4 regions of the Streptosporangium sp. LJ11 genome follow, and region 1 is predicted to be linked to each of the others. Evidence: riboswitches for the same ligand, from Rfam matches in the RefSeq annotation. Region 1 holds a riboswitch; each other region holds the start of a gene.
What was found. Region 1 has a riboswitch for cobalamin ahead of cobN (cobaltochelatase subunit CobN). Riboswitches for the same ligand answer to the same signal wherever they lie in the genome.
Positions count from the first base shown of each region.

Region 1 (7,778 bases):
TGCAGCTGGACATCTACGGCGCCCTCCTCGACTCCGTCTACCTCTACGACAAGTGGCACCAGCCGATCTCCAGCGCCCTCTGGGACGACGTCCACATCCTGGTGGACTGGGTCTGCGACAACTGGGACCGGCCCGACGAGGGCGTGTGGGAGACGCGCGGCGGACGCAAGGACTTCGTCTACTCGCGGCTGATGTGCTGGGTGGCCATCGAACGGGCCATGCGGATGGCCGCCCACCGTGGGCTGCCCGCCGACACGCCGCGCTGGCAGCTGGCCCGCGACGCGATCTACCGGCAGATCATGCGGCGCGGCTGGTCGGAGGAGCTGCGGGCGTTCGTCCAGCACTTCGACGACGACGTCCTGGACGCCTCGGTGCTGATGATGCCGATGGCGAAGTTCATCTCCCCCATCGACCCGAAGTGGCTGTCGACCCTCGACGCGCTCGGCGCGAACCTGGTGTCCGACTCGCTGGTCTACCGCTACGACCCCGCGGTCAGCCCGGACGGGTTGCGCGGCGAGGACGGCACCTTCTCGATCTGCTCGTTCTGGTACGTCGAGGGGCTCACCCGCGCCGGGCGCCTGGACGAGGCCCGGCTGGCGTTCGAGAAGATGCTCACGTACGCCAACCACCTCGGCCTGTACGCCGAGGAGATCGGGCAGACCGGCGAGCAGCTCGGCAACTTCCCGCAGGCCTTCACCCACCTCGCGCTGATCAGCGCCGCGTTCAACCTCGACCACGCCCTGGGCTGAACGCCCGTCCGGGCGCGTGCCCCGCGCGGCCCCGCCGCGAGGGCGGGCCGCGCGGGGCCGGTGAGTCCGTGGGTCAGGCGCCGTCCTCCAGGTCTCCCTCGGACTTGAGGTAGACCTCCTGGAGGTCGCGCAGGATGGCGGGGTCGGGGTGCTCCCACATGCCCCGGCCGGCCGCCTCCAGCAACCGCTCGGCGATCCCGTGCAGCGCCCACGGGTTGGACCGGGCCATGAACGCCTGGTTCTCCGGGTCCAGCACGTAGGTCGCGGCCAGCTTGTCGTACATCCAGTCGGCGACGACGCCGGTGGTGGCGTCGTAGCCGAACAGGTAGTCGACGGTGGCGGCCAGCTCGAAGGCGCCCTTGTAGCCGTGCCTGCGCATCGCGGCCAGCCAGCGGGGGTTGACCACCCTGGCGCGGAAGATCCTGGACGTCTCCTCGGAGAGCGTCCTGGTGCGGACCGCGTCCGGCCTGGTGCTGTCGCCGATGTAGGCGGCCGGGGCCTTGCCGGTGAGCGCCCGGACGGTGGCGATCATGCCTCCGTGGTACTGGAAGTAGTCGTCGGAGTCGGCGATGTCGTGCTCGCGGGTGTCGACGTTCTTGGCCGCCACGGCGATCCTGCGGTAGGCCGTCTCCATGTCCCGCCTGGCGGGAACGCCGTCGACGCCCCGGCCGTAGGCGAAGCCGCCCCAGACCGCGTACACCTCGGCCAGGTCGGCGTCGTCGCGCCAGTTGCGGCTGTCGATCAGCGGCAGCAGCCCGGCCCCGTAGGCCCCCGGCCGGGAGCCGAAGATCCGCATGGTGGCCCTGCGCTCGTCGCCGTGCTCGGCCTGGTCGGCGAGCACGTGCGCCCGCACGTAGTTGAGCTCCTCGGGCTCCTCCAGCCCGGCCGCCAGCCGTACGGCGTCGTCCAGCATCGCCACGACGTGCGGGAAGGCGTCGCGGAAGAAGCCGCTGATCCTGATGGTGACGTCCACGCGCGGGCGGCCCAGCTCGGTGGCCGGGATCGGCTCCAGGCCGGTGACGCGGCGCGAGGCCTCGTCCCAGACCGGCCGCACGCCGAGCAGCGCCAGCACCTCGGCGACGTCGTCCCCGGCGGTGCGCATGGCACTCGTCCCCCAGACCGACAGCCCGACCGAGCGCGGCCAGTCACCGGTGTCGGCGCGGTAGCGCTCCAGCAGGGATTCGGCCATCGCCTGGCCGGTCTCCCACGCCAGCCTGCTCGGCACCGCCTTGGGATCGACCGAGTAGAAGTTGCGGCCGGTGGGGAGCACGTTGATCAGCCCGCGCAGCGGCGACCCGCTCGGCCCGGCCGGGACGTAACCGCCGTCGAGGGCGTGCAGGATCGCGTCGATCTCGTCGGTGGTACGCGCCAGCCGGGGCACGACCTCGACGGCGGCGAACCGCAGGATCCTCTCCACCGTCCCGGGATCCGCTCCGCGCGCGACGGCCGCTCCCCCGGCGCCGGGCGCGCCGCTCCGGCCGGTCGCGTCGTGCGTGCCGGTCGAACCGGCGCCTCCTGCCGGGGCGTCCGCCCGGCCCAGGACCTCGGCGGTCACCTCCCCCGCCGCCGACGGGTCCCAGCCGCGGTGCTCCATGGCCTCGACCAGGGCGCGGGCCAGGGTCTCGGCCTCGTCGACGCCGATCCGTCCGGCGCTGCCGTCCTCGGCCAGGCCGAGGGCCTCGCGCAGCCCGACGAGCGCCTCGCCGCCCGCCCACATCTGCCGGGCGCGGAGCATGGCCAGCACCAGGTCGACGCGCGGCCGCCCCTCGGGGGCGGCCCCGAGCACGTGCAGGCCGTCGCGGATCTGGACGTCCTTGACCTCGCACAGCCAGCCGTCGATGTGCAGCAGGAAGTCGTCGAACTCGGCGTCGTGCGGGCGGTCGGCGACGCCGAGGTCGTGGTCGAGCCTGGCGGCCTGGATCAGCGTCCAGATCTGGGCGCGGATCGCGGGCAGCTTGGCCGGGTCCATCGCCGCGATGGAGGCGTGCTCGTCGAGGAGCTGCTCCAGCCTGGCCATGTCCCCGTAGCTGTCGGCGCGGGCCATCGGCGGGACGAGGTGGTCGACCAGGGTGGCGTGCGCGCGGCGCTTGGCCTGGGTGCCCTCGCCGGGGTCGTTGACGAGGAACGGGTAGATGAGCGGCAGGTCGCCGAGCGCGGCGTCCGGGCCGCAGGAGGCCGACAGGCCCGCCGACTTGCCGGGCAGCCACTCCAGGTTGCCGTGCTTGCCCACGTGGACCACGGCGTGCGCGCCGAAGCCGTCGGCCAGCCAGCGGTAGGCGGCCAGGTAGTGGTGGCTGGGCGGCAGGTCGGGGTCGTGGTAGATCGCGATGGGGTTCTCGCCGAAGCCGCGCGGCGGCTGCACCATGACCACCACGTTGCCGGAGCGCAGCGCGGCCAGCACGATCTCGCCCTCCGGGTCGCGCGACCTGTCCACGAACAGCTCGCCGGGCGCCGGGCCCCAGTGTTCCTCCATCCGGGCGCGCAGGTCCGCCGGGAGGGTGGCGTACCACTCGGCGTACCGGCTCGCCGCGATGCGCACCGGGTTTCCGGCGAGCTGCTCCTCGGTGAGCCAGTCCTGGTCCTGCCCGCCCGCGGCGATCAGCGCGTGGATGAGCGCGTCGCCGTCCTGCCCGGTCACCCCGGGCAGCTCGTCCTCGGCGCCGATGTCGTAACCGCGCCGCGCGAGCGCGGCCAGCAGCCGCACCAGGCTGGCCGGGGTGTCCAGGCCGACGGCGTTGCCGATGCGGGCGTGCTTGGTGGGGTAGGCCGACAGCATCAGCACCAGCCGCCGCTCGGCGGGCGGGATGTGCCGCAGCGCGGCGTGGCGCACCGCGATGCCCGCCACCCGCGAGGCCCGCTCGGGGTCGGCCACGTAGACGGTGAGCCCGTCCTCGTCGATCTCCTTGAAGGAGAACGGCACCGTGATGATCCGCCCGTCGAACTCGGGGATCGCGACCTGGGTGGCGGCGTCCAGCGGGGACAGGCCGTCGTCGTTCTCCTCCCAGGAGGCCCGGCTGCTCGTCAGGCACAGGCCCTGCAGGATCGGCACGTCCAGCTCGGCGAGCGCGCCGACGTCCCAGGCCTCGTCGTCCCCGCCCGCCGACGCGGTCGCCGGGCGGGTCCCGCCCGCGGCGAGCACGGTCACCACCAGGGCGTCCACCGCGCGCAGGACCTCCACCAGGCCGGGCTCGGCGGTGCGCAGGGAGGCGCAGTACACCGGCAGCGCCCGCGCGCCCGCGTCCTCGATCGCCGAGCAGAGCGCCTCGACGAAGGCCGTGTTGCCGGCCACGTGGTGGGCCCGGTAGTAGAGCACTCCGACGACGGGACCGTCCTGGTCGCGCGCCTCGCGCTCCAGCGTCCCCCAGGTGGGGGTGGGCTCGGGCGCGGCGAACCCGTGGCCGGTGAGCAGCAGCGTGTCGGACAGGAAACGGTGCAGCTCGGTCAGGTTGGCCGGGCCGCCGTGGGCGAGGTAGGCGTGCGCCTCGGCGCAGACCCCACCGGGCACCGTGGACAGCTCCATCAGCTCGGCGTCGGGCGCCTGCTCGCCACCGAGCACGACGACGGGCCGGGGGCCGGCGAGCAGGGCGTCCAGCCCCTCCTCCCAGGCGCGGCGCCCGCCCAGCAGGCGTACCACGACCAGGTCGGCGCCCTCCAGCAACGGCGGGAGGTCTGCGGCGGCGAGCCGGGCGGGGTTGCCGAGCCGGTAGCCGGCGCCGCTCGCGCGAGCGCTCAGCAGGTCGGTGTCGGAGGTCGAGAGCAGGAGGATCACGCGCCACACTCCGGGAGAGGAAGGGCGGTACGGCCCAGGGGCGCCACGGCGTGGCGGGGGAACGGCGCCACGATGTGGCGGGGGAACCGTGAGAAGCGCGCGGTGTGGCGGGGGAACGGCGATGCCACGGTGTCGCGGGGGAACGGCGAAGAGCGCACGGAGCTTCCTCCCTCGGGGTCCTCGCCCCGGGTCGTCGTCGGCCGCGACGGCTGGAGTCTCCTGGCTCCCGGATCGGTGCTCACCCCGGCCTTCCCGCCCGTCGTCGGACAGTGGCCCGGGTGGGGTTCGCTCCCCGGTTACAGTGGCGGGACCGCGCCGGATTCACACCGGCTTCCTCCCTTTGCCGTCGCCACCGATGACACTACGGCAGTCCGGTTCGTTGCAAGAAACTGGCGTTAGCATCCTTCGAGTGTCCATTGCCGACTTTTCCGGACGATCGCGACTCGACGCATGTCCCGGTGCGCTTCAGGTCCATGCCGCCGCGGACGGCGGCCTGGCCCGCGTCCGCGTGCCCGGAGGCCGTCTCACCCCCTTCCAGCTGCGCGAACTCGCCGAGGCCGCCGCGGCGTACGGCGGCGGCGTCATCGAGCTGACCTCCCGCGCGAACGTCCAGGTGCGCGGCCTCGGCCCGGAGGATCCGGACAGCGGTACGGGGGACGGGTTCGCCACGCGGATGGCGAGGGCGGGCCTGCTGCCCTCGGCGACGCACGAGCGGATCCGCAACATCCTCGCCTCCCCGCTGACCGGACTGGACGGACCCACCGAGCCGAGCGGGCCGGCCGGGCCGAGCGGGCCGAACAGATCGAGCGGTGCGGACACTCCAGACAGCACGGGTATCTCGGATCGTCCGCACTATCCGCGCGGCGGCGGCATCGCCGACGTCACACCGCTGATCGGCGAGCTGGACCGGCGGTTGTGCGCCCGCCCCGCCCTCGCCGCCCTGCCGGGGCGGTTCATGTTCGCCCTCGACGACGGCCGGGGGGACGTGGCCGGTCTGGGCGCGGACGCCGGGATCCTGCTCACGGGGCCGGACGAGGCCGCGCTGATCCTCGCCGGGACCGACACCGGCCTGCGCGTCCCGCCGGCCGGAGCCGTGACCGCCCTGCTCGCCGCCGCCGAGGCGTTCCTCGACGAGCTGGCCACCCGGGACGTCACCGCCTGGCGGATCGCCGAACTCCCCGGCGGTCCCTCCCTGATCGCCGCCCGCGTGCGAACCGCCCTCGGGGTTCCCGGCACGACACCCTTCGACCCGGTGAGACCGCGGGTCGTGACCCTCGGGCCGGTCGGGGTCCTCGGGAGCACGGACGGGACGAGGAGCGGAACCGGCGCCGGAGGAGGGACGGATCCCGCGAGCGGCACCGGAGACGGGGACGCGCGGGTCGCGCTCGGGGTGGCGATCCCGCTGGGGCGGCTGACCTCCGCGCTGGCACTGCTGCTCGCGGACGCCGCCTCGGGCGGGGAGATCCGGCTCACGCCATGGCGTGGCGTGGTCCTGCCCGGCCTGGACCGCGCCGAGGTCGCGGGCACGGCCGCCCGTCTGGAGGCCGCCGGGCTGGTCGTCGACCCCGCCTCGCCGTGGATCGGCGTGACGGCCTGCACCGGCCGCCCCGGCTGCGCCAAGTCCCTGGCCGACGTCCAGGCCGACGCGGCCGCCGCCATAGCCGTCAGCACAGCCACCGCCGTAGCCGTCGGCACAGCCACCGCCGTAGCCGTCGGCACGACCTCGCCGCCCGCCGTCCCGCCGCCCGCGGTCGCACCACCCCCGGCCGTGCCGCCCGGAAGGGAGCGGTTCGGGAGCGGGCCGTCCGTGGCCCCGCCGTCCGGGAACGGGCCGGGCACCGATACGCTCCCCGTGCACTGGGCGGGCTGCGGCAGGCGCTGCGGCCGTCCGAGGGGGCGGGTCGCGGATGTGGTCGCCACCGGTGACGGCTACCGCCTGGAGCTGGACGGCACCGATCTGACCTGCTCCGGCATCGAGGAGACCGCGGCCGCGCTGGCGGCCGCCAGAGGGGAACTGTGATCGACTACGTCCGCGACGGCGCGGAGATCTACCGCCGCTCCTTCGCCACCATCCGCGCGGAAGCCGACCTGTCCGGCCTGCCCGCCGACGTCGCCCGGGTCGCGGTCCGCATGATCCACGCCTGCGGGATGGTCGACCTGGTGAGCGACCTGCGCTGGTCACCCGGCGTGGTGGCCTCGGCGCGCGAGGCGCTGCGCGCGGGCGCGCCGGTGCTCTGCGACGCCATGATGGTCGCCTCCGGGGTGACCCGGCGGCGCCTGCCCGCGGGCAACGAGGTGATCTGCACCCTCGGCGACCCCCGGGTGCCGGAACTCGCCGCGGAACTGGGCACCACCCGCAGCGCCGCCGCGCTGGAGCTGTGGCGCGACAGGCTCCAGGGCTCGGTGGTCGCGATCGGCAACGCGCCGACCGCGCTGTTCCGGCTGCTGGAGATGGTCGAGGAGGGCGCGGGCCGCCCGGCCGCCGTACTCGGCGTCCCGGTCGGTTTCATCGGTGCCGCCGAGTCCAAGCAGGCCCTCGCCGAGCACCCGGCGAACCTGGAGTACCTGGTCGTGGACGGGCGGCGGGGCGGAAGCGCGATGACCGCCGCCGCGGTCAACGCGATGGCGAGCGAGGAAGAGTGAGCGACGACGTGACCGGACGCGTGACCGGACGGCTGTGGGGCGTGGGGCTCGGACCCGGCGACCCCGAACTGGTGACCGTCAAGGCCGCCCGCCTGATCGGCGAGGCGGATGTGATCGCCTTCCACAGCGCCCGCCACGGCCGGAGCATCGCCCGCTCGGTGGCCGCCCCCTACCTGCGGGAGGGACAGGTCGAGGAGGCGCTCATCTACCCGCTCACCACCGAGACCACCGACCACCCCGGCGGCTACCAGGGGGCGATCGACGACTTCTACGCCGCCTGCGCGGTACGGCTGGCGGCCCATCTGGACGCCGGGCGCGACGTGGTGGTGCTGTGCGAGGGCGACCCGCTCTTCTACGGCTCGTACATGCACATGCACAAGCGCCTGTCGCACCGCTACGTCACCGAGGTCGTGCCGGGCGTGACGTCCGTGAGCGGCGCCTCGGCGGTCCTGGGGCGCCCGCTGGTCGAGCGGGACGAGGTCCTGACCGTGCTGCCGGGAACGCTCCCGGCCGAGGTGCTCGCCGAGCGCCTGGCGGCCACCGACTCGGCGGCCGTGCTGAAGCTCGGCCGTACCTTCACCAAGGTCCGCGACGCGCTGGCCCAGGCCGGGCGTCTC
Region 1 is NZ_JBPXMB010000006.1:145,490-153,267, reverse strand. Features, by position in the region: gene ACTOQ3_RS11355 (glycoside hydrolase family 15 protein) at 1-749, shown strand, start outside; gene cobN (cobaltochelatase subunit CobN) at 823-4,518, opposite strand; cobalamin riboswitch at 4,709-4,881, opposite strand; gene ACTOQ3_RS11345 (precorrin-3B synthase) at 4,928-6,538, shown strand; gene ACTOQ3_RS11340 (precorrin-8X methylmutase) at 6,535-7,161, shown strand; gene ACTOQ3_RS11335 (precorrin-2 C(20)-methyltransferase) at 7,182-7,778, shown strand, end outside.

Region 2 (7,778 bases), on a different contig from region 1:
CGGCCCGGCCGTCGATCAGGTGCATCGGGCCGTACCCGGCGGAGACGCTGGGCAGCCCGTCGTGGCCCTCCCAGCGGGACTCCAGGTAGGAGACCGCGAGCAGCACGCTCTCCGGCACCCCGTACCTCCGTGCCGCCTCGGTGAAGGCGGCCTGCCTGCCGGACCGTGCCCCCGCTCCCGTCGCCGTGGCGGGCGGCGCGGTGGTCCCGGCGGGGGCCGGGTGCGTCTGAAGCCGGGTGGGCCGGTCCCCGGGACGTGCTGCCTGCGCCGGGACGACCGAGGCCAGGGCGACCGAGGCCAGGACGGTGAGAGCGGCGACGACGGTGGTCCCCGGCAGGCGGCGCATAGCGGTTCCTCCCCCTCTGGTAACTACCTAGAGTTATCAGAGATTACCGACTGTCGCGCATTGCGGCGGGGTTGAGATGTTGAAGAGATTCTCTGCCCGGAATCGGGCAGGAAACTTGGTGTGTTCTCTCCCGGATGCGTATGGTCCTGCTCTGTGTCCACGGCACGGAATCCACACGAGGATCTGATCACCCACCTGACCCGGACGAGCGCGCTCGGTCCGGGCGAGGCGGCGCGGGTCGTCGCGGATGTGCTGGCCTACTTCTCCGAGCCCGTCGACGAGTTCGTCCGGCGGCGCCACGCGGAGCTCAAGGCCAGGGGGCTGGTCAACGAGAAGATCTTCCCCAGGGTCGCCGCCGAGCTGGCGGTACGCCGTGTCGCGGCACCCGAACTCTCCCTGCGGCAGCTTCGCCGGATCGTCTACGGGTAGCGGACGACGGCACCCCGATCGTTTATGGACAAGGAGCGGTTACATGTGCGGAATCGTGGCCTATGTAGGGCCCAAGGACGCGGCACCCATCCTGCTGGAGGGCCTGCAGCGTCTTGAGTACCGGGGCTACGACTCGGCCGGGGTGGTGGTCTCCAACAAGGGCCTCAAGATGCGCAAGGTCAAGGGCCGGGTGGCCGACCTGGCCGCGGTCGTGCCCGCGCGGTTCAAGGGCGGCCTGGGCATCGGCCACACCCGCTGGGCCACCCACGGCGCGCCCAGCGACGTCAACGCCCACCCGCACCTGTCCACCGACGAGCGCATCGGCGTCGTGCACAACGGCATCATCGAGAACGCCGACGAACTGCGCGCCAAGCTGGAGGCCGACGGGGCGATCTTCCTGTCGGAGACCGACACCGAGGTGCTGTCGCACCTGATCGCCCGCACGGTCAAGGAGGCCGACTCGCTGGAGGAGGCCGTGCGGACCGCGCTCAAGCGGGTCGTCGGCACGTACGGGATCGCGGTGATCGACTCCGAGCGTCCCGGCGAGGTGGTCGTGGCGCGCAACGGCAGCCCCATCGTGCTGGGCATCGGCGAGAAGGAGATGTTCGCCGCGTCCGACGTCGCCGCGCTGGTCCGCTACACCCGCCAGGTGGTGCACCTGGAGGACGGCGAGATCGCCGTGCTGCGGGCCGACGGGTTCAACACCTTCGCCAGCGACGCGCGGGAGACGGCCAAGGAGACGCTGACCGTCGACTGGGAGGCCGGGCACTACGACACCGGCGGCTACGAGCACTACCTGCTCAAGGAGATCTCCGAGCAGCCCGACACGGTGGCCAGGACGCTGCGCGGGCGGCTGGACGACCGCTTCCACATCGCCCACCTGGGCGGTCTCAACATGGACGCGCGGGAGACCCGCTCGTTCCGCCGGGTGAAGATCATCGGCTGCGGTTCCGCGTACTACTCGGGCCAGATCGGCGCGCAGCTCATCGAGGAGCTGGCGCGCATCCCGGCCGACGCGGAGCCGGCCAGCGAGTTCCGCTACCGCAGCCCGGTGGTGGAGGCCGATACCCTGTACGTGGCGATCAGCCAGTCGGGGGAGACCTACGACACCCTCGCCGCCGTGCAGGAGCTCAAGCGCAAGGGCGGCCGGGTGCTCGGCATCGTCAACACCGTGGGCAGCGCGATCGCCCGCGAGTGCGACGGCGGCGTCTACCTGCATGCGGGTCCCGAGGTCTCGGTGGCGAGCACCAAGGCGTTCACCTCGACCGCCGTGGCCTTCGCGCTGCTCGCGCTGCACCTGGGCCGGGTGCGTGACCTGTCTCCCGCCGACGGCCGCAGGATCTGCGACGGCCTGCGGAGGCTGCCGGACCAGATCAAGGAGATCCTGGCGCTGGAGCCGCAGATCGAGGAGCTGGCGGGCAAGTACGCCGAGTCGCCGAGCATGATGTTCGTGGGCCGGGTCAGGGGTTACCCGGTGGCCCGCGAGGGCGCGCAGAAGCTCAAGGAGATCTCGTACGTGCACGCCGAGGCGTACCCGGCCAGCGAGCTCAAGCACGGGCCGCTGGCGCTGATCGGCCCGGACATGCCGACGGTGGCGATCGTCCCCGACGACGAACTGCTGGACAAGAACCTCACCACGCTGGGCGAGATCCGCGCCCGGGGCGGCCGGGTGCTCATGGTGGGCCACCGCACGGCCGACCCCAAGCTGGCCGACGACTGCGTCGTGGTGCCCAAGAACGAGACCGAGCTGGACCCGATCCTGCTGTCGATCCCGCTCCAGCTCTTCGCCTACCACGCCGCCGTGGCGCTGGGCAGGGACGTCGACAAGCCCAGGAACCTGGCCAAGAGCGTCACGGTGGAGTGAGACCCTCTCCACCTCTCTTCTACCTCTCTGCCTTCGCACCCCCGTCCCCGGCCTGCCGGGGGCGGGGGTGCGTTTTCCTGAGCCCTCGCGAGACGGTCGTCTTCGATATCCGGATTTCCAGTGTTTTCCGGTGATCCGTGCCCGAACGTGGATCACCGGAAGTTCCGGCATACCCCACTTCATCACAGAAAGTGAGGGGAAAGTAACCTATGGTATAGGGGGTTCTTGGGGGAAGGGGCGCTTATGCGCCGTAGGGGGTTTTTCGCACTGGCGGCGGGGGCCGTGGTCGCCGCGGGGTGCGGTGCGGACGGCGGCGCCGATCCGGCGGTGAAGCGCCTGTTCCTTCTCGAGCCGACCGCCGACGGCCACGGCTGGGACAGGATCGCGGGCAGGCTGGCGACCGTCCTGGTCCAGTCGGGACTGGCGCGCACCGCCATGGCCGTCGAGCGGGCGGGAGCCCTGGGCTCCGCCCCGCGCGACGCGTTCGGCGCCTTCCGCGGACCCTTCGCGCGCGAGGGCAGGCTGCTCGTCACCGCGATGCCGATGGTGGCCGCCGCGGAGATCGCCAACACCACGGCCGTGGTGAACGCCGCCACTCCCATCGCCCGCCTGGTCGGCGACTGGGCGGTCCTGGTGGTCTCCTCCGGCTCCCGCCTGCGCACCTTCGAGGACTTCGTCGCGCGGCTGCGGCACGACCCGGCGGGGCTGACGGTCGGCGGACGGTCGGAGGGCGGCTCCGACCACGTGCTCTACGGCATGATCGGCAAGTGCCTGGGGGTGGACATCCGGCTGCTGGAGTACGCCGGATACCTCGCCCCCGAGGACGCCGCCGAGGCGCTCCACGTCGGCCGGGTGGCGGCCCTGCTGGGATCGGCGCGCGCCCTGCGGCCCGAGATCGCCGCGGGCCGCCTGCGGCCCCTGGTGGTCTCCTCCGGCGGCCGGATCGACGGGATCGACGCGCCGACGCTCATGGAGGTCGACGTCCGCCTGGAGTACAGCGACTGGTGCGGCCTGCTGGGTCCCAAGGGCATGAGCCCGGGGGACCGGGACGCCGCGATCGCCCTGTGTGACAGGATCGACGCCGCGCCGCGCTGGCGTGCCCTGTGCGCGTCCCACGGCTGGAGCCGGGTCTACCTCAGCGGCGACGAGTTCCGCCAGTGGCTCTCCACCGAGACGGGCCGCACTCGCGGCGTGCTTCACGAGCTCGGACTGTTGAAGTCCTCCGACACAACCTGTTGGGGTAGTTGCGTCCGGCGCCCCTAGATGTAGGATCCTGCTCGTTGCTGGTTCGCCCCGCGAGGGGCGAGGCAAGAGGGAACCCGGTGAGATTCCGGGACTGCCCCGCAGCGGTGAACGGGAACGAAAGCCGTTATCGAGCACTGGGTGAACCATGCCTGGGAAGCGACGGCCGGTAGGTGTGTGCGGTGCGCCCGTGAGTCCGAAGACCTGCCGGTGACGTGAACGTCCAGGGCCTCGTGGGAGGGTCCGCGGAACGAGGCGATCCGGCGTGCCCGGGATCGCTCGCGGACGCGTGCCCATCCGGCGGAGCCGTACGGGGAAGTCCGATCGAGCGAGGGGCACTACGTGACACAGGCATTGGCGGAGACCGCGGCGGGGACCGCGTCGGACGACCGCAGGCTGGCCATCGACGAGGCGGCCGCCCGGGTGATCACCGATCCCGAGAACTCCAGGGTCGCCGCCGCGATGCTGGCCGAGCTGATCGCCGACGAGGCCGCCGAGCACGGCGTCCGCGACTTCTCCGAGTCCATCGCCGCGACCCACGAGGCGGGGTTGATCCAGGACGGGCTCGCGGAGTTCGTGGCCGCCCACGCCGGGGTCCTGGACGCGCTGGCCGATCCGGAGGCCGACGCCAGGTTCGAGTACTTCGGGCTGCGTACCGTCTACGACCGCTACCTGCTGCGCCACCCGAGGACCCGCAAGGTCCTGGAGCGCCCGCAGCACTTCTTCCTCCGGGTGGCCTGCGGCCTGTCCGAGACCGTCGAGGAGGCCGCCGAGCTGTACGCGCTCATGGCCACCCTGTCCTACCTGCCCAGCTCGCCCACGCTGTTCAACTCCGGCTCCCGCAGGCCCCAGCTCTCCTCGTGCTTCCTGCTCGACTCGCCCCGCGACGAGCTGGAGTCCATCTACGAGCGCTACGGGCAGGTCGCGCGGCTGTCGAAGTACGCGGGGGGCATCGGGATCGCCTGGACCAGGGTCCGCTCGCGGGGCTCGCTGATCCGCGGCACCAACGGTCACTCCAACGGCATCGTGCCCTGGCTGCGCACGCTCGACTCCAGCGTGGCCGCGGTCAACCAGGGCGGCCGGCGCAAGGGCGCGGCCTGCGTCTACTTGGAGCCCTGGCACGCCGACGTCGAGGAGTTCCTGGAACTGCGCGACAACACCGGCGAGGAGGCCCGCCGCACGCACAACCTGAACCTGGCCAACTGGATCCCCGACGAGTTCATGCGCCGGGTCGAGGCCGACGGCGTCTGGTCGCTGTTCGATCCCAAGGAGGTCCCGCACCTCACCGACCTGTACGGCGCCGCGTTCGACGACGCCTACCGGGCCGCCGAGGCCGAGGGCCGCTTCACCCGGCAGATCCCCGCCCGCACCCTGTACGGGCGGATGATGCGCACGCTCGCCCAGACCGGCAACGGCTGGATGACCTTCAAGGACGCCGCCAACCGGACCTCCAACCAGACGGCCAGGCCCCAGAACGTCATCCACCTGTCGAACCTCTGCACCGAGATCCTCGAGGTCACCGGCGACGCGGAGACCGCCGTCTGCAACCTCGGCTCGATCAACCTCGCCGCCCACCTGTCGGCGGACGCCGGGGAGGCCGTCGACTGGGCGCGGCTGCGCGCGACCGTCCGTACCGCCGTGCGGTTCCTCGACCGCACCATCGACCTGGGCTTCTACCCGACCCCCGAGGCGGAGGCGGCCAACCGGAAGTGGCGCCCGATCGGGCTCGGCGTGATGGGCCTGGCCGACGTGCTGTTCACGCTGCGGCTGCCGTTCGACTCGCCGCGCGCCCTGGAGCTGTCCACCAGGATCTCCGAGGAGATCGCGCTCGCCGCCTACCGGACCTCCTCCGACCTGGCCGTGGAGCGGGGCCGTCACCCGTCGTACGAGGAGACCAGGGCCGCCGCCGGGGTGCTCCACCCCGACCACTACGAGGCGGCGGGGTCCGCGGAGTGGGCCGAGCTCAGGGAGCGGATCGCCGGGACCGGCCTGCGCAACTCGCTGATGATCGCGATCGCGCCGACGGCCACGATCGCCTCCATCGCGGGCTGCTACGAGTGCATCGAGCCGCAGGTCTCCAACGTCTTCAAGCGCGAGACCCTCTCGGGGGAGTTCCTCCAGGTCAACCGCTATCTCGTCCGCGACCTCCAGGCCCGCGGCCTGTGGACCCCGCTGATCCGCGACGCGATCAAGCGCGCCGACGGCTCCGTCCAGGACATCCCGGAGATCCCCGCCGACCTGAAGGCGCTCTACCGGACGGCCTGGGAGCTGCCGCAGAAGGCGCTGATCGACCTGGCCGCCGCGCGCACCCCGTACATCGACCAGTCGCAGTCGCTGAACCTCTTCATGGCCACGCCGACCATCGGCAAGCTCTCCTCGATGTACGCCTACGCGTGGAAGTCGGGCCTCAAGACCACCTACTACCTGCGCTCGCGCCCGGCCACCAGGATCGCGCAGGCCACCGTGGCGGCGCCGGTGGAGCGGGCGGCGCCCGACCCCGAAGCCGTCGCCTGCTCCCTGGAGAACCCCGAGTACTGCGACGCCTGCCAGTAGCCGCCCCGGCTCCCCGAAAGCCCTCAGAAAGGCATTCACCCGATGTTGCTCGACCCCGGCATGGATCTCACCCTGCGGCCGATGCGCTACCCCGAGTTCTACGAGCGCTACCGGGCCGCGATCCGCAACACCTGGACCGTCGAGGAGGTGGACCTCACCTCCGACCTGGCCGACCTGGCGAGGATGACGCCCGAGGAGCGCCACCTGATCAACCGCCTCGTGGCGTTCTTCGCCACCGGCGACTCGATCGTGGCCAACAACCTCGTCCTCAACCTCTACCAGCACCTCAACGCCCCCGAGGCGCGCCTCTATCTCAGCAGGCAGCTGTTCGAGGAGGCGGTGCACGTCCAGTTCTACCTGACCCTGCTGGACACCTACCTGCCCGATCCGGACGAGCGGGTCAAGGCCTTCGCCGCGGTCGAGCACATCCCCTCGATCCGGGACAAGGCGGAGTTCTGCTTCCGCTGGATCGACTCGCTCGGCGGGCTGACCCGGCTGGAGACGCGGGAGGACCGGCGGGCGTTCCTGCTCAACCTGATCTGCTTCGCGGCGTGCATCGAGGGGCTGTTCTTCTACGGGGCCTTCGCCTACGTCTACTGGTTCCGCTCCAGGGGCCTGCTCAGCGGCCTGGCCACCGGGACGAACTGGGTGTTCCGCGACGAGTCCATGCACATGGAGTTCGCCTTCGGCGTCGTGGAGACCGTACGGGCCGAGGAGCCGGACCTGTTCGACGACAAGCTCGCCGAGCAGGTCACCCAGATGATCGAGGAGGCGGTGGCGGCCGAGCTGGCCTTCGCGGCCGACCTGTGCGGCGACGGCCTGCTCGGGATGAGCGTGGACCAGATGCGCCGGTACCTGGAGTACGTGGCCGACCAGCGCCTGGTCAGGCTGAGGATGCCCGCCCGCTACGGCACGGCCAACCCGTTCGCGTTCATGGAGTTGCAGGACGTGCAGGAGCTGGCCAACTTCTTCGAACGGCGGGTTTCGGCCTACCAGATAGCCGTCGAAGGGAATGTCACATTCGACGAATCCTTCTGATTAGCTGGTGATCCAGGGAAGAGCACGACGAGGATGACAGACGTCGAGGAGGACGCCTCAAGTGTCCGGCTGGATCATGATGATTGTCTCCGTGGCGGCCGCCGTCGTGGCGGTGGAGGTGGTACGACGGGTGTTGCGCTCGCGGCTGATCGGTGAGAAATGGGTTCTCGCCGGTCCGCTCATGCGCCGCTGTACCTGGCCGGGGTTCGCCACGGCCGCCGTGGTGACGGCCTACACCGCCTACGAGCCCCAGATGACGGCGACCGTGGTCGGCCGGCTGGTCTATCAGGGTCTCGGCCTGGCGAT
Region 2 is NZ_JBPXMB010000003.1:365,093-372,870, forward strand. Features, by position in the region: gene ACTOQ3_RS06360 (N-acetylmuramoyl-L-alanine amidase) at 1-346, opposite strand, end outside; gene ACTOQ3_RS06365 (hypothetical protein) at 500-775, shown strand; gene glmS (glutamine--fructose-6-phosphate transaminase (isomerizing)) at 819-2,639, shown strand; gene ACTOQ3_RS06375 (tripartite tricarboxylate transporter substrate-binding protein) at 2,883-3,902, shown strand; cobalamin riboswitch at 3,907-4,107, shown strand; gene ACTOQ3_RS06380 (ribonucleoside-diphosphate reductase subunit alpha) at 4,224-6,434, shown strand; gene ACTOQ3_RS06385 (ribonucleotide-diphosphate reductase subunit beta) at 6,477-7,472, shown strand; gene ACTOQ3_RS06390 (mechanosensitive ion channel family protein) at 7,564-7,778, shown strand, end outside.
Region 2: linked by a shared signal. The riboswitch ahead of ACTOQ3_RS06380 (ribonucleoside-diphosphate reductase subunit alpha) and the one ahead of cobN (cobaltochelatase subunit CobN) in region 1 are both predicted to bind cobalamin.

Region 3 (7,778 bases), on a different contig from region 1:
GCGGAAGGAGAGCAGCGCTTCGGGCAGGTCCGTCGGTCTGGACGGTTCGGGAGAGATCCTTATGCCGCCGTGTACGGTACCTGCCTGCACTCCCACGCGAGCGTTCCCCTTCGCGATGTTCCTGGTCGTGTCGGGCATGGTGGAGCTCCTTCTCGTGGGCTCTTCGGTGGACAGTTCTTCGGCGAGAGCTGCGGCGAACGCGGCCGCGTTGGCGACTGCCCGCTGCTGCCACCGTTCGCGATCCGTGGTCTCCTTGGTGCCGTCGGCTCGGTCGCTGATGCCCCGGATCACGACCACCGGCAGCGCTCGGTTCAGCTGCCCGGCCTGCGCCACGCCTGCGCCTTCCATCTCGATCGCCCGCGCGTCGTTGTAGTTGTCGCGAATCCAGCGGGCGTGTGAGGAGAGCCGGGAGTTCAGGACCACTTCTCCTGCGGCGATCGGCCCGAAGTGCACATCCGGGCGGGAATCGAGATCCTTGCCCCAGGCACCGCTGCGGCACAGGTGCTGGGCGATCTGCTCGGCGGCGTGCGAGGTCTCCCAGACGCGGGGACGGCTCCTGAAGCGGTCATCCTCGCTGGTCCCACCGTGGAAGGCGTAAATGTGCGTGGCCACCACCACATCTCCGAGAGCGATGTCCGGATGCAGCGCGCCGGCCACACCCACGAACAGGAGAGCGGCCGGTTGGAATTCGGCGATGGCGCGTTCGGTGAGCACCGCCGCGGAGTGATTGCCCTTGCCGACGTGGGCGAGGGCCACCCGGGATCGCCCGTCCGCCAGTCGGCCCACCTCAAAGCGGGTGCCTTGCGGGTGTCGGTGCAGGCGCGGGTTGATCAGCTTCTCTCGGATCGCCTGGTATTCCAGGTCTAGTGCGGTGAGGATCACGACGAGGCTCACTGCGTTGGTTCCTTTCCGTTTGGCGAGTCGGTGGGCCGGATCATCGGGGGGTTCAGAACATCGCGAGGGCCGGCTTTGAACAGCCGAGCCGGTCGTCCGGTCGCGGCCTTCCGTGCCGAACCGGCAGAGACGATGAAGCCCTCGGTCTTCTGGACCTTGCGGTAGAAGTTGCGGGGGTCGAGTGGCATCCCCCATACCGCCTCGTACACGTCCTGGAGATCGGTGATCGTGAAGGTCGGCCTGCAGAAGGCTGTGGCGAGTGCGGAATGCTCAAGCTTGACGCGGGCGCGCTCGACGCCGTCCGCGACGATGTGCCGGTGGTCGAAAGCGAGCTTCAACGCTCCGGAAAGCACCCGGTCGGTGGATTGCCAGCCTGCGCGGGCGGCGTCGGTCCCGGCGATCGGCTCGGGCAGCCGAGGGGCGATGGCCAGATAGGCAACGCTCACCACCCGGCCGCGAGGGTCACGGCCAGGGTCGTCATAGACGCCGAGTTGCTCAAGGCGGAGTGTCTCGACATCCAGGTCGGCCTCCTCCGCCAGCTCCCGGTGAGCCGCCTCGATGAGGCTCTCTCCCGAATGCTGAAGGAAGCCGCCTGGCAGAGCTTGGGCACTCTTGCACGGCTCGATGCCACGCTCGACGAGGAGCACGTGCAGGCGCGATTCGCGCAAGGTAAGGATCACCAGGTCAACGGCGAGCAGGACGGCTGGTGGCTCCCATCGGTCATCGCTCATGGAGGCGACATTAGATTTCTGTCACTTTGACAGAAAGTAGCGCAATGGTTAGTTCTAGACAGCCACGGTCCGCTGAGGGTTACTTCACGCTGATGGGGATGAGCGCGCGGCCGGGTGATCGAAGGTGATCCCTGCCTCATCGATCCGCTGGGTGGCGTCCCGGTCCGGTGGGGGTGGGGGCGGGTTATGCTCGTGGCGCGGTTGGTTCTCCCGGTGCCGTGTTGGTGTCGGGAGTCGTAAGAGGGAACCCGGTGTGATTCCGGGACTGCCCCGCAGCGGTGAGTGGGAACGAACGCCGTCATCGGCACTGGGTGCGTGTCATCTGGGAAGCGACGGTCAGTAGGAGTGTGTGTGATGCCCGCGAGTCCGAAGACCTGCCAGCCGCTCGTGCGCCGTCCGGTGTGCGGTGATCCGTGGTCTCGTGGGAGGGCCTGGGATGGGTTTTTCCTGGGTGTTCCTTCCGTGTGGCCGTGGGTCGGCATGGCATGAGCCGAGGGAAGGACGCCATGAGCAAGGTCACCACGACCGTTTTGGGTTATCCCCGTATCGGGGGCCGTCGCGAGGTGAAGCGGGCGACGGAGGATCACTGGGCCGGGCGGGTCGACGCCGCCGGCTTGCAGGAGACGGCCGCCGGGTTGCGGCAAGGAGTGTGGCGGAAGCTGTCGGAGGCGGGGCTGGACGCGGTGCCGTCCAACACCTTCTCCTTGTATGACCACGTGCTGGACACCACCGTCATGGTGGGCGCGGTGCCCGAGCGGTTTTCCGGTGCCGCGGACCCGTACTTCGCGATGGCCCGCGGCGCCGAGGGGGTCGCACCGCTGGAGATGACCAAGTGGTTCGACACCAACTACCACTACCTGGTTCCGGAAGTGGGCCCCGAGACCCGGTTCCGGCTCGACTGGAGCAAGCCGCTGGCCGAGTACGCCGAAGCGCGGCGGCTGGGCGTCGAGACCCGGCCGGTGCTGGTCGGGCCGCTGTCGTTCCTGCTGCTGGCCAAGTCCACCGAGCCCGGCTTCGCGCCGTTGCGGCTGCTGGACGGCCTGCTGGAGACCTACGCCGAGCTGCTGGAGCGGATGGCCGCGGCGGGGGTGGCCGAGGTGCAGCTGGACGAGCCGGTACTGGCCGCCGACCATACGGAGGAGGAGCTGGCCGCGCTGCGCCGGGCCTACGCGCGGCTGGGGGAGCTCAGCAGCCGCCCCCGGCTGCTGGTGGCCACCTACTTCGGCGAGATCGGGCCCGCACTGGAGATCCTGGCCCGCAGCCGGGTCGAGGCCGTCGGCCTGGACTTCGTCTCGGCGCCCGGCAACCTGGAGGCGCTGGCCGCCGCCGGTGGGCTGCCCGGCAAGACCCTCGTCGCCGGGGTCGTCGACGGCCGCAACGTCTGGCGTACCGACATCGCGAAGGCGCTGGCGACCTGCGCCGCGCTGCTCGGCCTGAGCGACCGGCTGGTGGTGAGCACCTCCTGCTCGCTGCTGCACGTCCCGCTCGACCTGGACGCCGAGACCTCGCTGGACCCGCGGCTGCGCGAGCGGCTGGCCTTCGCCAGGCAGAAGGTCGACGAGGTCGTACGGATCGGCCGGGCGCTGAACGGCGAGGAGGTCGTCGCGGGGGAGAGGACCGTCGAGCGGTTCCTCAACCCCCGGGTGCGAGCCAGGCTGGATGCCCTGGGCGAGGGCAGCCCGCGCGCCCCGCACGCCGAGCGGCTCGCCGTGCAGAACGCCGACCTGGGCCTGCCGCCGCTGGCCACCACCACCATCGGCTCCTTCCCACAGACCGGCGAGGTGCGCCAGGCCCGCGCCGCCATGCGCTCGGGCGACATCGACAGGGCCGGGTACGAGCGCAGGATGGAGGCCGAGATCGACCGCGTCATCGCGCTGCAGGAGGACATCGGCCTGGACGTGCTGGTGCACGGCGAGCCCGAGCGTAACGACATGGTCCAGTACTTCGCCGAGATGCTGGAGGGCTACGCCGCCACCGAGCACGGCTGGGTGCAGTCGTACGGCAGCCGCTACGTCCGCCCGCCGATCCTGTTCGGCGACGTCTCCCGTCCCGAGCCGATGACGGTGCGCTGGGCCTCCTACGCGCAGTCGCGGACGAAGAAGCCGGTCAAGGGCATGCTCACCGGCCCGGTGACCATGCTGGCCTGGTCGTTCGTCCGCGACGACCAGCCACTGGGCGAGACCGCCAGGCAGGTGGCGCTGGCGTTGCGCGACGAGATCCGCGATCTTGAGGCGGCGGGCATCAGGATCATCCAGGTCGACGAGCCCGCGCTGCGGGAGCTGCTGCCGCTGCGGCGGGCCGACCACGAGGCATACCTGGAGTGGGCGGTCGCCGCGTTCCGGCTGGCCACCAGCGGGGTGGCCGACAGCACGCAGATCCACACCCACATGTGCTATTCGGAGTTCGGAGAGATCATCGGCGCGATCGGCGACCTGGACGCCGACGTGACCAGCGTCGAGGCGGCCCGCTCCCGGATGGAACTCCTGGACGACCTGCGCGCCTTCGGCTACGCGCGCGGCATCGGGCCCGGCGTGTGGGACATCCACTCGCCCAGGGTGCCCTCGGTCGGGGAGATCGAGGCCGCCCTGCGTACGGCCGCGGCCTCGGTGGATCCGGCCCTGCTCTGGGTCAACCCCGACTGCGGCCTGAAGACCCGCGACTACCCGGAGACGGAGGCCAGCCTCAGGAACATGGTCGAGGCTGCCCTGCGTGTCCGCGCGGAAGCGGTCTAGAGCCGGTTCAGAGGTTCGATCATGTGGCTGGGGTGAGGAGCTTCAGCCACATGATCGAGCCTCGGAGGCAGGGGCCGGTCTCGTGGCTTGCCGGGGTCCTGCGTCGCGGCGTCGCCAGGCGGGCCGGTGCAGAAGATCGTTGATCGAGCGCCTCTACGTTCGGCCGAGGTCGTGCATGCCGGAACGGCTGACTCCTGGCGAGCGCGCAGACCTCGCTCGGGCGGCCGGGGACCGATGTCCAGCCTTTGCGCGAAAAACGCCGATGAAGGAGCTTGATTCATTAACCTTTCGTCCATGGATATACCGGGCGTGGACTTGACCGTGCCGAGCGCGGCACGCATATACGACTACCTGCTGGGCGGCAAGGACCACTTCGCCTCGGATCGTGAAGCCGCCGATATGGTGCTCCAGTCCGTGCCGAACGCGCGCGAGAACGCCAGGGCCAACCGTGCCTTCCTGAGCCGGGCCGTGCGCACCCTCGTCGACGCGGGCGTCCGCCAGTTCCTCGACATCGGCGCCGGGTTGCCGACGCAGGAGAACGTTCATCAGGTGGCCCAGCGCGCGGCGCCGAGCTCACGGGTGGTCTACGTCGACAACGATCCCGTGGTGCTCGTCCATGCTCGCGCGCTGCTCGCCGACAACCCCGGCACGGTGGTCGTCCCGGCCGACATCCGCGACCCGGCCGCCCTGCTGCGGCACCCCACGGTCCACGACTACCTGGACTTCACCCAGCCGGTGGGAGTGTTATTGCTGGCCGTCCTGCACTTCATCCCCGACGACGAGGAGGCGGCCGGCATCATCGCCGAGATCCGTCGCCCGCTGGTGTCCGGCAGCTACGTGGCCATTTCCCACGGCCACCCCGGCGAGCTGACCGGAGACCTGGCGAAGAAGGGCCAGGAGCTGTACGGCCGCACCCGTCAGGGAGCCGTCGTCGGCCGCACCCGCGCGGACATGGCCGCGTGGCTCGAGGGCTTGGAGCTCCTGGCTCCGGGCATCGTCCCCGTCCAGGGCTGGCGCCCCGAGGACGACTTCGACCCCATCCCCGACCTCGCGGAACCCGGCATCTTCGGCATGGTCGCGAGAGTTCCGTAGGGGTCGCGTCCCTTCGGGAGACGTCCACCGGGTCCCGATGGTGATCCGTTCCAGGTTCACGAAACGGCCGGGGGAGACCTTCCCGCCGCGCGAGCACACCCACCTGCCGGCCGCCCGAGTCGACGCCGTCCACACGATCTGCGCCGAGCTCGGGCGCACCTCCTTCGCAGACGATGATCGGCGGGGCCGCTGCCCGTGGGCAGCCCGGCCTTTCTCGGGGTGGGTGACCGGCAAGGTCCACCTGCCGGTCGGCCGGCGATGTCGTCCGCTGTCCTTCGTCTTGACCGTGGGGCAAGCGTTGACCGTTTGACCGTGGGGCAAGCGGGGACAGCGCGCGGTTTCGCGCCGTCCTGGCTCGTATCAAGGTCCGGCCGCCCGTGTACCCGCCCTGCCGCGGCGGCCGCCGACAAGGCCTGCTCCCTCCCGTTCCTCCCGCGACAACCGCGGCCATCTGTGCCGACGCCACATCAGGGCCGTCATCCCCGAAAAGAGCGACCGGGCGGCCAACCGTGAGAACCGCCGCTCCCGGGGCCCGGCCGAAGGGGCCGTCGCGCCTGACCGGCTTCCGAATATTTCATGACTCGAATGTTTACTGTTAGGAAACTTTCTTTTATATTCGAGTCACCCCCCAGCGAAGGAGCAGGACATGCGCAGAACGGTCACCTTCCTCGCGATGGCGATCATCGCCGTCGCCTCGACCGTGTTCATCGCCTCGCCCGCCAACGCGCACGGCTACATCTCGTCGCCGCCGAGCCGCCAGGCCATGTGCGCCCAGGGCCGGGTCTCCAACTGCGGCGACATCATCTACGAGCCCCAGAGCGTGGAGGGCCCCAAGGGCCTGCGGAACTGCCACGCCAACATCGCCCGGTTCTCCCAGCTCAGCGACGAGAGCAAGGGCTGGCCGGCCACCAGCGTGGGCAACTCGGTCACCTTCAACTGGGTGCTGACCGCCCGCCACGCCACCAGCACGTGGGAGTACTACGTCGGCAACACCCGGATCGCGGTGTTCAACGACGGCGGCAGGCAGCCCGGCGCCACGGTCTCGCACAACGTGAACCTGGGTGGCAGGACCGGCCGTCTGAAGATCCTCGCCGTCTGGAACATCGCCGACACCGCCAACGCCTTTTACTCCTGCGTCGACCTGCAGCGCTGATCCGCGATCCGCGATCCGCGATCCGTGACCTCAAGACCCGATCCGGCCGGACCTGTCAGGTCCGGCCGGATCGGGCCGGCGAGGCCCGGCCCGTCAGAACCGAACCGCTCCCGCGCCCTCCGCGGCCCGACGGCGTCCCGCGCCGTCTCCGGCCCGATGGGCGCGGGGGCGGTTCGTCGTTCCATCACCTTCTTCGGACCCTCTCCCGGACGCTCCAGGAGAGGTCACCGGGGGCGGTCGCGTTGTCACACGAAAGGATCTACCTTGAATGGATCCGGAATGGCGGCCACGATGTCGTGGACATAGCAGCTCAAACTGTGCAACGCGGTTTTCGTATGCGCTTTAATTGCCGAAACCTCGGTGATTCAACTCAGCGGCAATGGGGAACAGATATCGTGCGTCCAGGGTTCCCGGCGCCCGTCGGGGCAGGGGTCGGCACTGTAGGGGTGGACGGTGACTCGTCGCACAAAAAGAATCACCGATGTCGCCACGGCGATTCTGGTGGTTTTGGGAATCCTGGTCGGACTTCCGGTGCGAATGGTCGAAGAATATCTTCCGGACACGGTCGTCGAGCACCGGATCGAATGGATCGCGATTTTCGGATTAACCGCCTCCCTTGTCGTCCTGCTGACATGGCTGACGCCGAAACTGAGGGAGTCACGCACGCGCGGCGGGCTCTTCCTGGTGCCGGACAGGCAGCCGGGCTGGGTCAGGAGAACCGAGCTGGACGACGTGGTCTCCACCCTGACGATGAGGGGTTCGGGCACGGTCGGGCTGACCACCGGCCTCGCCGGGGCGGGCGGGTTCGGCAAGACCTCCCTGGCCGTGGAGGCGTGTCACAGCGACGAGGTGCGTAAACGGTTCGGCGGCGGCGTCATATGGGTCACCGTGGGCCGTGACCGCGCCGGTGCCGACATCGCGGCGCTCGCCAACGACGTCACGGAGGCCGTGCTGGGCGTCCGGCCGGAGTTCTCCAGCCCCGAGCAGGCCGGTCACCGGATGGCCGAGGCCCTGGCGGAGCGGGGCCGCGTGCTGCTGGTGGTCGACGACGTGTGGAGCCTCAGGCAACTGCGCCCCTTCCTGGCCGCGGCCGTGCGGTCCCGGGTGCTGGTGACGACCCGGCTGCCCCGGGCGCTGCCCCCGAAGGCGATCGCGATGATCGTCGACGAGATGGCG
Region 3 is NZ_JBPXMB010000017.1:127,738-135,515, forward strand. Features, by position in the region: gene ACTOQ3_RS24930 (5'-methylthioadenosine/S-adenosylhomocysteine nucleosidase family protein) at 1-894, opposite strand, end outside; gene ACTOQ3_RS24935 (NUDIX hydrolase) at 891-1,625, opposite strand; cobalamin riboswitch at 1,811-2,021, shown strand; gene metE (5-methyltetrahydropteroyltriglutamate--homocysteine S-methyltransferase) at 2,132-4,357, shown strand; gene ACTOQ3_RS24945 (SAM-dependent methyltransferase) at 4,652-5,449, shown strand; gene ACTOQ3_RS24950 (lytic polysaccharide monooxygenase auxiliary activity family 9 protein) at 6,096-6,602, shown strand; gene ACTOQ3_RS24955 (NB-ARC domain-containing protein) at 7,140-7,778, shown strand, end outside.
Region 3: linked by a shared signal. The riboswitch ahead of metE (5-methyltetrahydropteroyltriglutamate--homocysteine S-methyltransferase) and the one ahead of cobN (cobaltochelatase subunit CobN) in region 1 are both predicted to bind cobalamin.

Region 4 (7,778 bases), on a different contig from region 1:
TGCGCTTCCTCGCCGCCATGGCGGTGCTCGCCTTCCACTACTTCATCGCCTTCGCCTCGGTGTGGGGCGACCGCCCGGCCGAGCTGTTCCCGGCGATCTCCACCATCTCCGGGCTCGGCATCCTCGGCGTCGAGCTGTTCTTCATGATCAGCGGCTTCGTGATCCTGATGAGCATCTGGGGGCGGGGCCTGGGGGCGTTCGCCCTCTCCCGGCTGGTGCGGCTCTTTCCCGCCTACTGGGTCAGCGTGGCCGTCACCGCCGCGGTCTACGGGCTGACCGCCGCCACGGCCCTGGACCCCAAGCTCAGCCTCGGCGAGTACGGGATCAACCTCACGATGCTCCAGCGGGCCCTCGGCGTCTACGACGCCAACGGCGTCTACTGGTCGTTGTGGGTGGAGCTCCGCTTCTACGTGCTGATCTCGATCCTGGTGATCGCCGGGGTGACGCTCAACCGCTGCCTGGCCTTCATGGGCGTCTGGCTGCTGGCGGCCGGGTTCTTCGCCGGGAGCGAGGAGGCCTGGGTGGACCTGGTGGTCATGCCCAAGTACGCGGCGTACTTCGTCGGCGGCATGGCGTTCTTCCTGATGACGAAGTTCGGCCCCAGGCTCGTCCTGTGGTGCCTCGCCGGGATCAGCGGCGGCCTGGCGGTGAACGCGGCGATCGACCGGGTGGCCGGGCGGATCGAGAACGTCGGCTACGCCGCGATGCCCGTGCCCGAGTGGGCCGTGGTCGCCACCGTGATCGGCTTCTACGTGCTCATGGCGATGGTGGCGCTCGGCTGGCTGGGGTGGCTGCGCTGGCGCGGCCTGGTCGTCCTGGGCGCGCTCACCTACCCGCTCTACCTGTTCCACACCCCGGCCGCGGTCCTGATCGTCCCCGCCCTGCGGGACGTGCTGCCGCCCCCGCTGACCGCGCTGGTCACCGTGCTGGCCGCGATGGCGTTCTCCTACCTGGTGTACCGGTTGGCCGAGCGCCCGCTTCAGGAGTTCGTCAAGTCCAGGAGGCGGAGAAGGGCCGCATCCCCGTCCCCGTCACAGCTCCCCGCGCTCTCCTCGATCCCCCTCGCAACGGGCGAAAAGGCTTCGGTGCCATAACTGTCCGACCACCGGGCATAGTGAAGGGTCTAGGGTCGGGAATAGATACCACGGAGAGAATCAGTCCCTGACGAACAGAGGGTGCGCATGACGGTACGGCGGGTGATGGGCATCGAGACCGAGTACGGCATCTCCGTGCCCGGACAGCCGGGGGCCAACGCGATGGTGACCTCCTCTCAGGTCGTGAACGCCTATCTGGCGGCCTCGGCCGCGAGGGCTCGGCGCGCGCGATGGGACTTCGAGGAGGAGAACCCGCTGCGGGACGCACGGGGGTTCGACCTCGCGCGGGAGGTGGCCGACCAGAGCCAGCTGACCGACGAGGACCTCGGCCTGGCGAACGTGATCCTCACCAACGGGGCCCGGCTGTACGTCGACCACGCCCACCCCGAATACTCCACGCCCGAGTGCACCAATCCCAGGGCGGCGGTGATCTGGGACAAGGCGGGCGAGCGGGTGATGCACGACGCGGCGGTCCGCGCCTCGGCGATGCCGGCCAACGCCCCGATCCAGCTCTACAAGAACAACACCGACAACAAGGGCGCCTCCTACGGCTGCCATGAGAACTACCTCATGCGCCGGGCCACCTCGTTCGCCGACATCGTCAGGCACCTGACGCCGTTCTTCGTCTCCCGGCAGGTCGTCACCGGCGCGGGCAAGGTCGGCATCGGCCAGGACTCCCGGGGCGAGGGCTTCCAGATCAGCCAGCGGGCCGACTTCTTCGAGGTCGAGGTGGGCCTGGAGACGACGCTCAAGCGGCCGATCATCAACACCCGGGACGAGCCCCACGCCGACCCGGAGAAATACCGCCGCCTGCACGTCATCATCGGCGACGCCAACATGTCGGAGATCTCGACCTACCTGAAGCTGGGGTCGACCGCGCTCGTCCTGGCCATGATCGAGGACAACTACTTCACCCGCGACCTGGCCGTGGACAACCCCGTCCAGGCCCTGCGCGCGGTCTCGCACGACCCCACGCTCAAGTACGAGATCTCCATGCGCGACGGCCGCAAGCTGACCGCGGTGCAGTTGCAGATGGAATACCTGGAGCTCGCCCGCAAGTACGCCGAGGAGCGCAGCGCCAACGGCCTGGACGAGCCCACCAAGGACATCCTGGAGCGCTGGGAGTCGGTCCTCACCCGCCTGGCGGAGGACCCGATGCAGCTGTCCAGGGAGCTCGACTGGGTGGCCAAGCTGGAGCTCCTGGAGGGCTACCGCACCCGTGACGGCCTTCCCTGGTCGCACCCGCGCCTGCAGCTCGTCGACCTCCAGTACTCCGACATCCGCCCCGACCGGGGGCTCTACAACCGGCTGGTCGCCCGGGGCCGCATGCAGCGCCTGGTCACCGAGGAAGAGGTCCAGCGGGCCATCGAGGTGCCGCCCAACGACACCCGGGCCTACTTCCGCGGCCGCTGCCTGAGCCAGTACAGCGAGTCGGTGGCCGCGGCCTCCTGGGACTCGGTCATCTTCGACATCCCCGGCCGTGAGTCGCTGCAGCGCGTCCCCACCCTTGAGCCGCTGCGCGGCACCAAGGCCCACGTGGGCGAGCTGTTCGACCGCTGCCGTACCGCCGCGGAGCTGGTGACGGCGCTGACCGGCGAACAGTGACTCCCGCGAGGGGGGAGGTGGCCAGGCCTGGCCACCTCCCCCCTCGTCATGCCCGGACCCCGTGACGGCCCGAGCCCGTCAAACCGGACACCCGGATTGACGGGGGACGGAGAACCGGGATACGTTCCGGGTGTTTTGTGGCGGTGCGAGGGAAATCCGGTGAAACTCCGGTGCGGTCGCGCCACTGTAACCGGCTCTCAGAAGCCGGAAGCCAGGTCACACTCGGCCGCCACCGACCTACGAAAAGGGACGCGTCAATCCCGGAGGAGGTGGCCGTGAGCCAGATCTCGGCACCGCACACCCAGCCCATCCCATGGCCCTCGCTCACCCGCTGGCTGCTCGCCGTACCGGTGCTGCTGCTCCTCGCCTACCTGGTCACCTTCGACCAGGGAGCGATCTCACAGGCGGGGAACTACCTGCACGAACTCATGCACGACGGGCGTCACCTGCTCGGCGTGCCGTGCCACTGAGCCACAGGTGATCACCAAACTCATCGTCCGGGGCCTCGTCGTCGGACTGCTCGCAGGGCTGCTCGCGGCCGTCTTCGCCTACACCGTCGGCGAACCGCGCATCGACCAGGCCATCGCGCTGGAGGAGGCGGCCGCGGCCGCCTCCCCGGCCGGATCACACGACGACACCGGGGCAGCGGCCCACTCCCACGACGAGGAGGCCCTGGTCAGCAGGGGCGGGCAGCGCTTCGGGCTCTTCCTCGCCCTCGGCCTGTACGGCCTGGCGGTCGGGGGCCTGTTCTCCCTCGTCTACGCGGCCGTACGCGGCCGGGCGGGACCCCGATCGGAGCCGGTGCTCGCGGTCACCCTCGCAGCCGCGGCGTTCATCGCCATCGTCCTCATCCCGTTCATGAAATATCCCGCCAACCCGCCGGCCGTCGGTGACCCGGAGACCATCGGCCGGCGCACCGTGCTCTACCTGGTCGCGGTGGTCATCGGGATCCTCGCGGTCGCCGCCGGCACCGCCGCCCACCGCTACGCCTCGCGGAGCGAACCGTGGGTGCGCTGGCTGTCGGCGGGTGCCACCTTCCTGGTCCCCGTCGTCGCGGCCTGGATCCTCATGCCGAAGATCTCGGAGGTGCCCCGGGGCTTCCCCGCCGACCTCCTGTGGGACTTCCGGGTCGCCTCCATGGGGACCCAGGTGGTCTTCTGGGCCGGCGTCGGCGCGCTGTTCGCCTTCGCCGCCCGCAGGCGCGGCCCGGTGTGACGACCCCCTCGGGGGTCACCCGCCTGCTCCTGGTCTGCCACGCCTCCACCTCGGCGACGGTACGGGCCGCGTTCCCGGGTGACGAACCACTCGACGAACGCGGCCTGCGCCGGGCCGAGGGGATGGCGCGGGACCTCGGCCCGGGTCCCGCGGCCTGCCCCGCCGAACTGCGCTGCGTCCAGACGGCGGCGGCGCTCGGCCTGCGGGCCGAGCACGACCCGCTGCTGGCCGACTGCGACTACGGCCGCTGGAGCGGGATGACGCTCGGCGAGGTCGAGGCCGCGGAACCCGAGGCGCTCGCCTCCTGGCTCGGCGACCCCGGCGCGGCGCCGCACGGCGGGGAGCCGGTCACCGCGCTCCTGGCCAGGGTGTCCGGCTGGCTCGCCGTCCGCGCCCCCGGCAGGGCCGTCGCGGTCACCCACCCGGCGGTCATCCGCGCCGCGGTCGTCCACGCCCTCGGCGCCCCCGCCCAGGCCTTCTGGCGCGTCGACGTCGCGCCGCTGGCCCGCGTGACGCTCACCGGGCGCGGCGGGCGCTGGCGGCTCAGCTACCTCCCATGACGGTCAGAGCGCCCGGCGACCCTTTGATTCGACGAGACGGACAGGAGAACCCGAAGGTGCGTGACTCCCGCTATCCCTTCACCGCGATCGTGGGGCTGGAGGACCTGAAACTCGCGCTGATCCTCAACGCGGTCTCCCCCCGCGTCGGGGGAGTGCTGGTCAGGGGGGAGAAGGGCACCGCCAAGTCCACGGTCGTGCGGGCGCTGGCCGCGCTCCTGCCGCCCGTCGAGGTGGTGACCGGCTGCCGCTTCTCCTGCGACCCCGCCGCCCCCGACCCCGGCTGCCCGGACGGGCCGCACGATGGCCGTACCGAACCGGGCGACCGGCCCACCCCGCCCGCCACCGTTCAGCCCGGCGGAACCCGGTCCGGCGGAGCCCGGTCCGGCACCGTGCGGCCCGGTGGAGCGCGGCCCGCCCGCCTCGTCGAACTGCCCGTCGGCGCCTCCGAGGACCGCCTCGTCGGCTCCCTCGACATCGAGCGAGCCCTCACCGAGGGCGTGAAAACCTTCGAACCCGGCCTCCTGGCGAGCGCCCACCGGGGCGTCCTGTACGTCGACGAGGTCAACCTCCTGCACGACCACCTGGTGGACCTGCTGCTCGACGCCGCCGCCCTCGGCACCTGCTACGTCGAGCGCGAGGGGGTGTCGGTACGGCACGCCGCCCGGTTCCTGCTGGTCGGGACGATGAACCCCGAGGAGGGGGAACTGCGCCCGCAGCTGCTCGACCGCTTCGGGCTGACCGTGGAGGTCCGGGCCTCGCGGGAACCGTCCCAGCGGGTGGACGTGGTCCGGCGCCGCCTGGCCTTCGAGGCCGATCCCGACGCCTTCGCCGCCGCCTGGGCGGGCGAGGAGCGGGCACTGGCCGCGCGCATCGCCGAGGCTCGTGCCAGGGTTCCCCAGGTCGTCCTGCCGGACGCGGCACTGCTCAGGATCGCCACCGTCTGCGCGGGGTTCGAGGTGGACGGGCTCCGGGCCGACCTGGTCACCGCCGGTGCGGCGATCGCGCACGCCGCCTGGCAGGGCCGCACCTCCGTCACCGCCGACGACGTACGGGAGGCGGCCAGGCTCGCGCTCCCGCACCGCCGCCGCCGCGACCCCTTCGACGCGCCGGGCCTGGACGAGTCCAGGCTCCAGGATCTCCTGGACCAGATCCCCGACGACCCCGGCGACCCCGGCGACCCCGAGGGCCCGGACGACTCCGGCGGCCCCGGGGGCACCGATCCGGACGGGCCCGCGCCCGACGGCGGCCCCGAGGCCGGGGACGCCACCCCGGACGAGGTGGGCGACTCGGGTGACCCGGGCGTTCCCGGCGGCCGCGACGACAGGGAGGCCTCCCGGCCCGCGGTCCCGGACGTCCCGGGCGGTCCCGGCCCCGGGACGCGGGAGCCCGCCCCCGCCGCGGATCCCGGTGAACCGCCGGAGACCGCCGGGGGAGCACCGGCCCGCGAGCGGACCTTCGACGCCGAGCCCGGGGGCAGGACCAGGTTGTTCACCGTCCCCGGGGTCGGCTCCGGAGCCCCGGGGCGCCGGTCGCGCGCCAGGACACCCCTGGGCCGTACCACGGGGGCCCGGGTCCCCGAGGGCCACACCGGCTCCCTCCACCTGCGGGCCACCGTCGGCGCCGCCGCCCCGCACCAGGTCGCGCGGGGCAGGAGCGGGCCGGGCCTGCTGCTGCGGCGCGGCGACCTCAGGGAGGCGGTCCGCGAGGGCCGTGAGGGCAACCTAGTGCTGTTCGTGGTGGACGCGAGCGGTTCCATGGCCGCCAGGCAGCGCATGCGGGCGGTCAAGACAGCGGTGCTCGGCCTGCTCCTCGACGCCTACCAGCGCCGCGACAAGGTGGGGCTCGTCACCTTCCGCGGCGCCCGCGCCGACCTGGTCCTGCCGCCGACCTCCTCCGTCGAGGCCGGCGCGGCCCGGCTGCGCGAGCTCCCCACCGGGGGGCGGACCCCGCTGGCCGCCGGTCTGCTGCGGGCCGCCGAGGTGCTGCGGGTCGAGCGTCTGCGCGACCCGTCCAGGCGCCCGCTGGTGGTCCTGGTCACCGACGGGCGGGTCACCTCGGGCACCGTCGAGGAGTCCCACCGCGCGGCGGGACTGCTGGCCGGGGTGGCGGGGGTGGTGGTCGACTGCGAAAGCGGCCACGTGCGCCTCGGCCTCGCCGCCTCGCTGGCGGCGCGGATGGGCGCGGAGACCGTACGCCTCGACGACCTCACCGACCTGGCAGGGATGGTCCGCGAGCGGCGCGGCGCCGCGTGACCGCGAGGAGCCGGCGAGGACGGTGAGGGCACCGCGCCGCGTGAGGGTGAACGGCCGGCGAGGACGCCGCGCCGCATGACAGTGAGCCGCATGACAGTGAAAAGGAGGGCGACGATGCCGCAGGGCAAACCCGTCAGCGTGCCCGAGGACGGCCTGACCACCAGGCAGCGCCGCACCCGGCCGCTGCTGATCGTCCACACGGGACCGGGCAAGGGCAAGTCCACCGCCGCCTTCGGCCTGGCCCTGCGCGCCTGGAACCAGGGCTGGCCGATCGGGGTCTTCCAGTTCGTGAAGTCCGCCAAGTGGCGCATCGGCGAGGAGCGGGCGCTGCGGGTGCTCGGCGACTCCGGTGAGGGCGGGCCGGTCTCCTGGCACAAGATGGGCGAGGGCTGGTCCTGGATCCAGCGCCCCGGCAGCGAGGAGGACCACGCCGCCGACGCCCGCGAGGGCTGGGAGCAGATCAAGCGCGACCTCGCCGCCGAGACGTTCCGGCTGTACGTGCTCGACGAGTTCACGTACCCGATGAAGTGGGGCTGGATCGACGTCGACGAGGTGGTCGACACCCTGCGCGGTCGCCCCGGAGGCCAGCACGTCGTCGTCACCGGCCGTGACGCCGATCCCCGGCTGCTCGACACCGCCGATCTCGTCACCGAGATGGGCAAGATCAAACACCCCATGGACGCCGGGCAGAAGGGCCAGAAGGGCATCGAATGGTAGCCCGGCTGGTCATCGCGGCTCCCGCCTCCGGAGCGGGCAAGACGACCGTGGCGACCGGTCTGATGGCCGCCCTCGCCCGCCGGGGCATGGCGGTCTCCCCGCACAAGGTCGGGCCCGACTACATCGACCCCAGCTACCACGCCATGGCCACCGGCCGCCCCGGGCGCAACCTCGACCCCTGGCTGGTGGGGGAGGAACTCGTCGCCCCGCTGTTCCTGCACGGCGCGGCCGGGGCGGACATCGCGGTCGTGGAGGGGGTGATGGGCCTGTACGACGGCGCGGGCTCCACCGAGTTCGCCTCCACCGCGCACGTCGCCAGGCTGCTCGGCGCCCCG
Region 4 is NZ_JBPXMB010000013.1:27,180-34,957, reverse strand. Features, by position in the region: gene ACTOQ3_RS20080 (acyltransferase family protein) at 1-1,094, shown strand, start outside; gene dop (depupylase/deamidase Dop) at 1,182-2,699, shown strand; adenosylcobalamin (AdoCbl) riboswitch at 2,824-2,957, shown strand; gene ACTOQ3_RS20070 (CbtB domain-containing protein) at 2,975-3,169, shown strand; gene ACTOQ3_RS20065 (CbtA family protein) at 3,177-3,914, shown strand; gene ACTOQ3_RS20060 (histidine phosphatase family protein) at 3,911-4,474, shown strand; gene ACTOQ3_RS20055 (magnesium chelatase subunit D family protein) at 4,471-6,726, shown strand; gene cobO (cob(I)yrinic acid a,c-diamide adenosyltransferase) at 6,841-7,443, shown strand; gene ACTOQ3_RS20045 (cobyrinate a,c-diamide synthase) at 7,437-7,778, shown strand, end outside.
Region 4: linked by a shared signal. The riboswitch ahead of ACTOQ3_RS20070 (CbtB domain-containing protein) and the one ahead of cobN (cobaltochelatase subunit CobN) in region 1 are both predicted to bind cobalamin.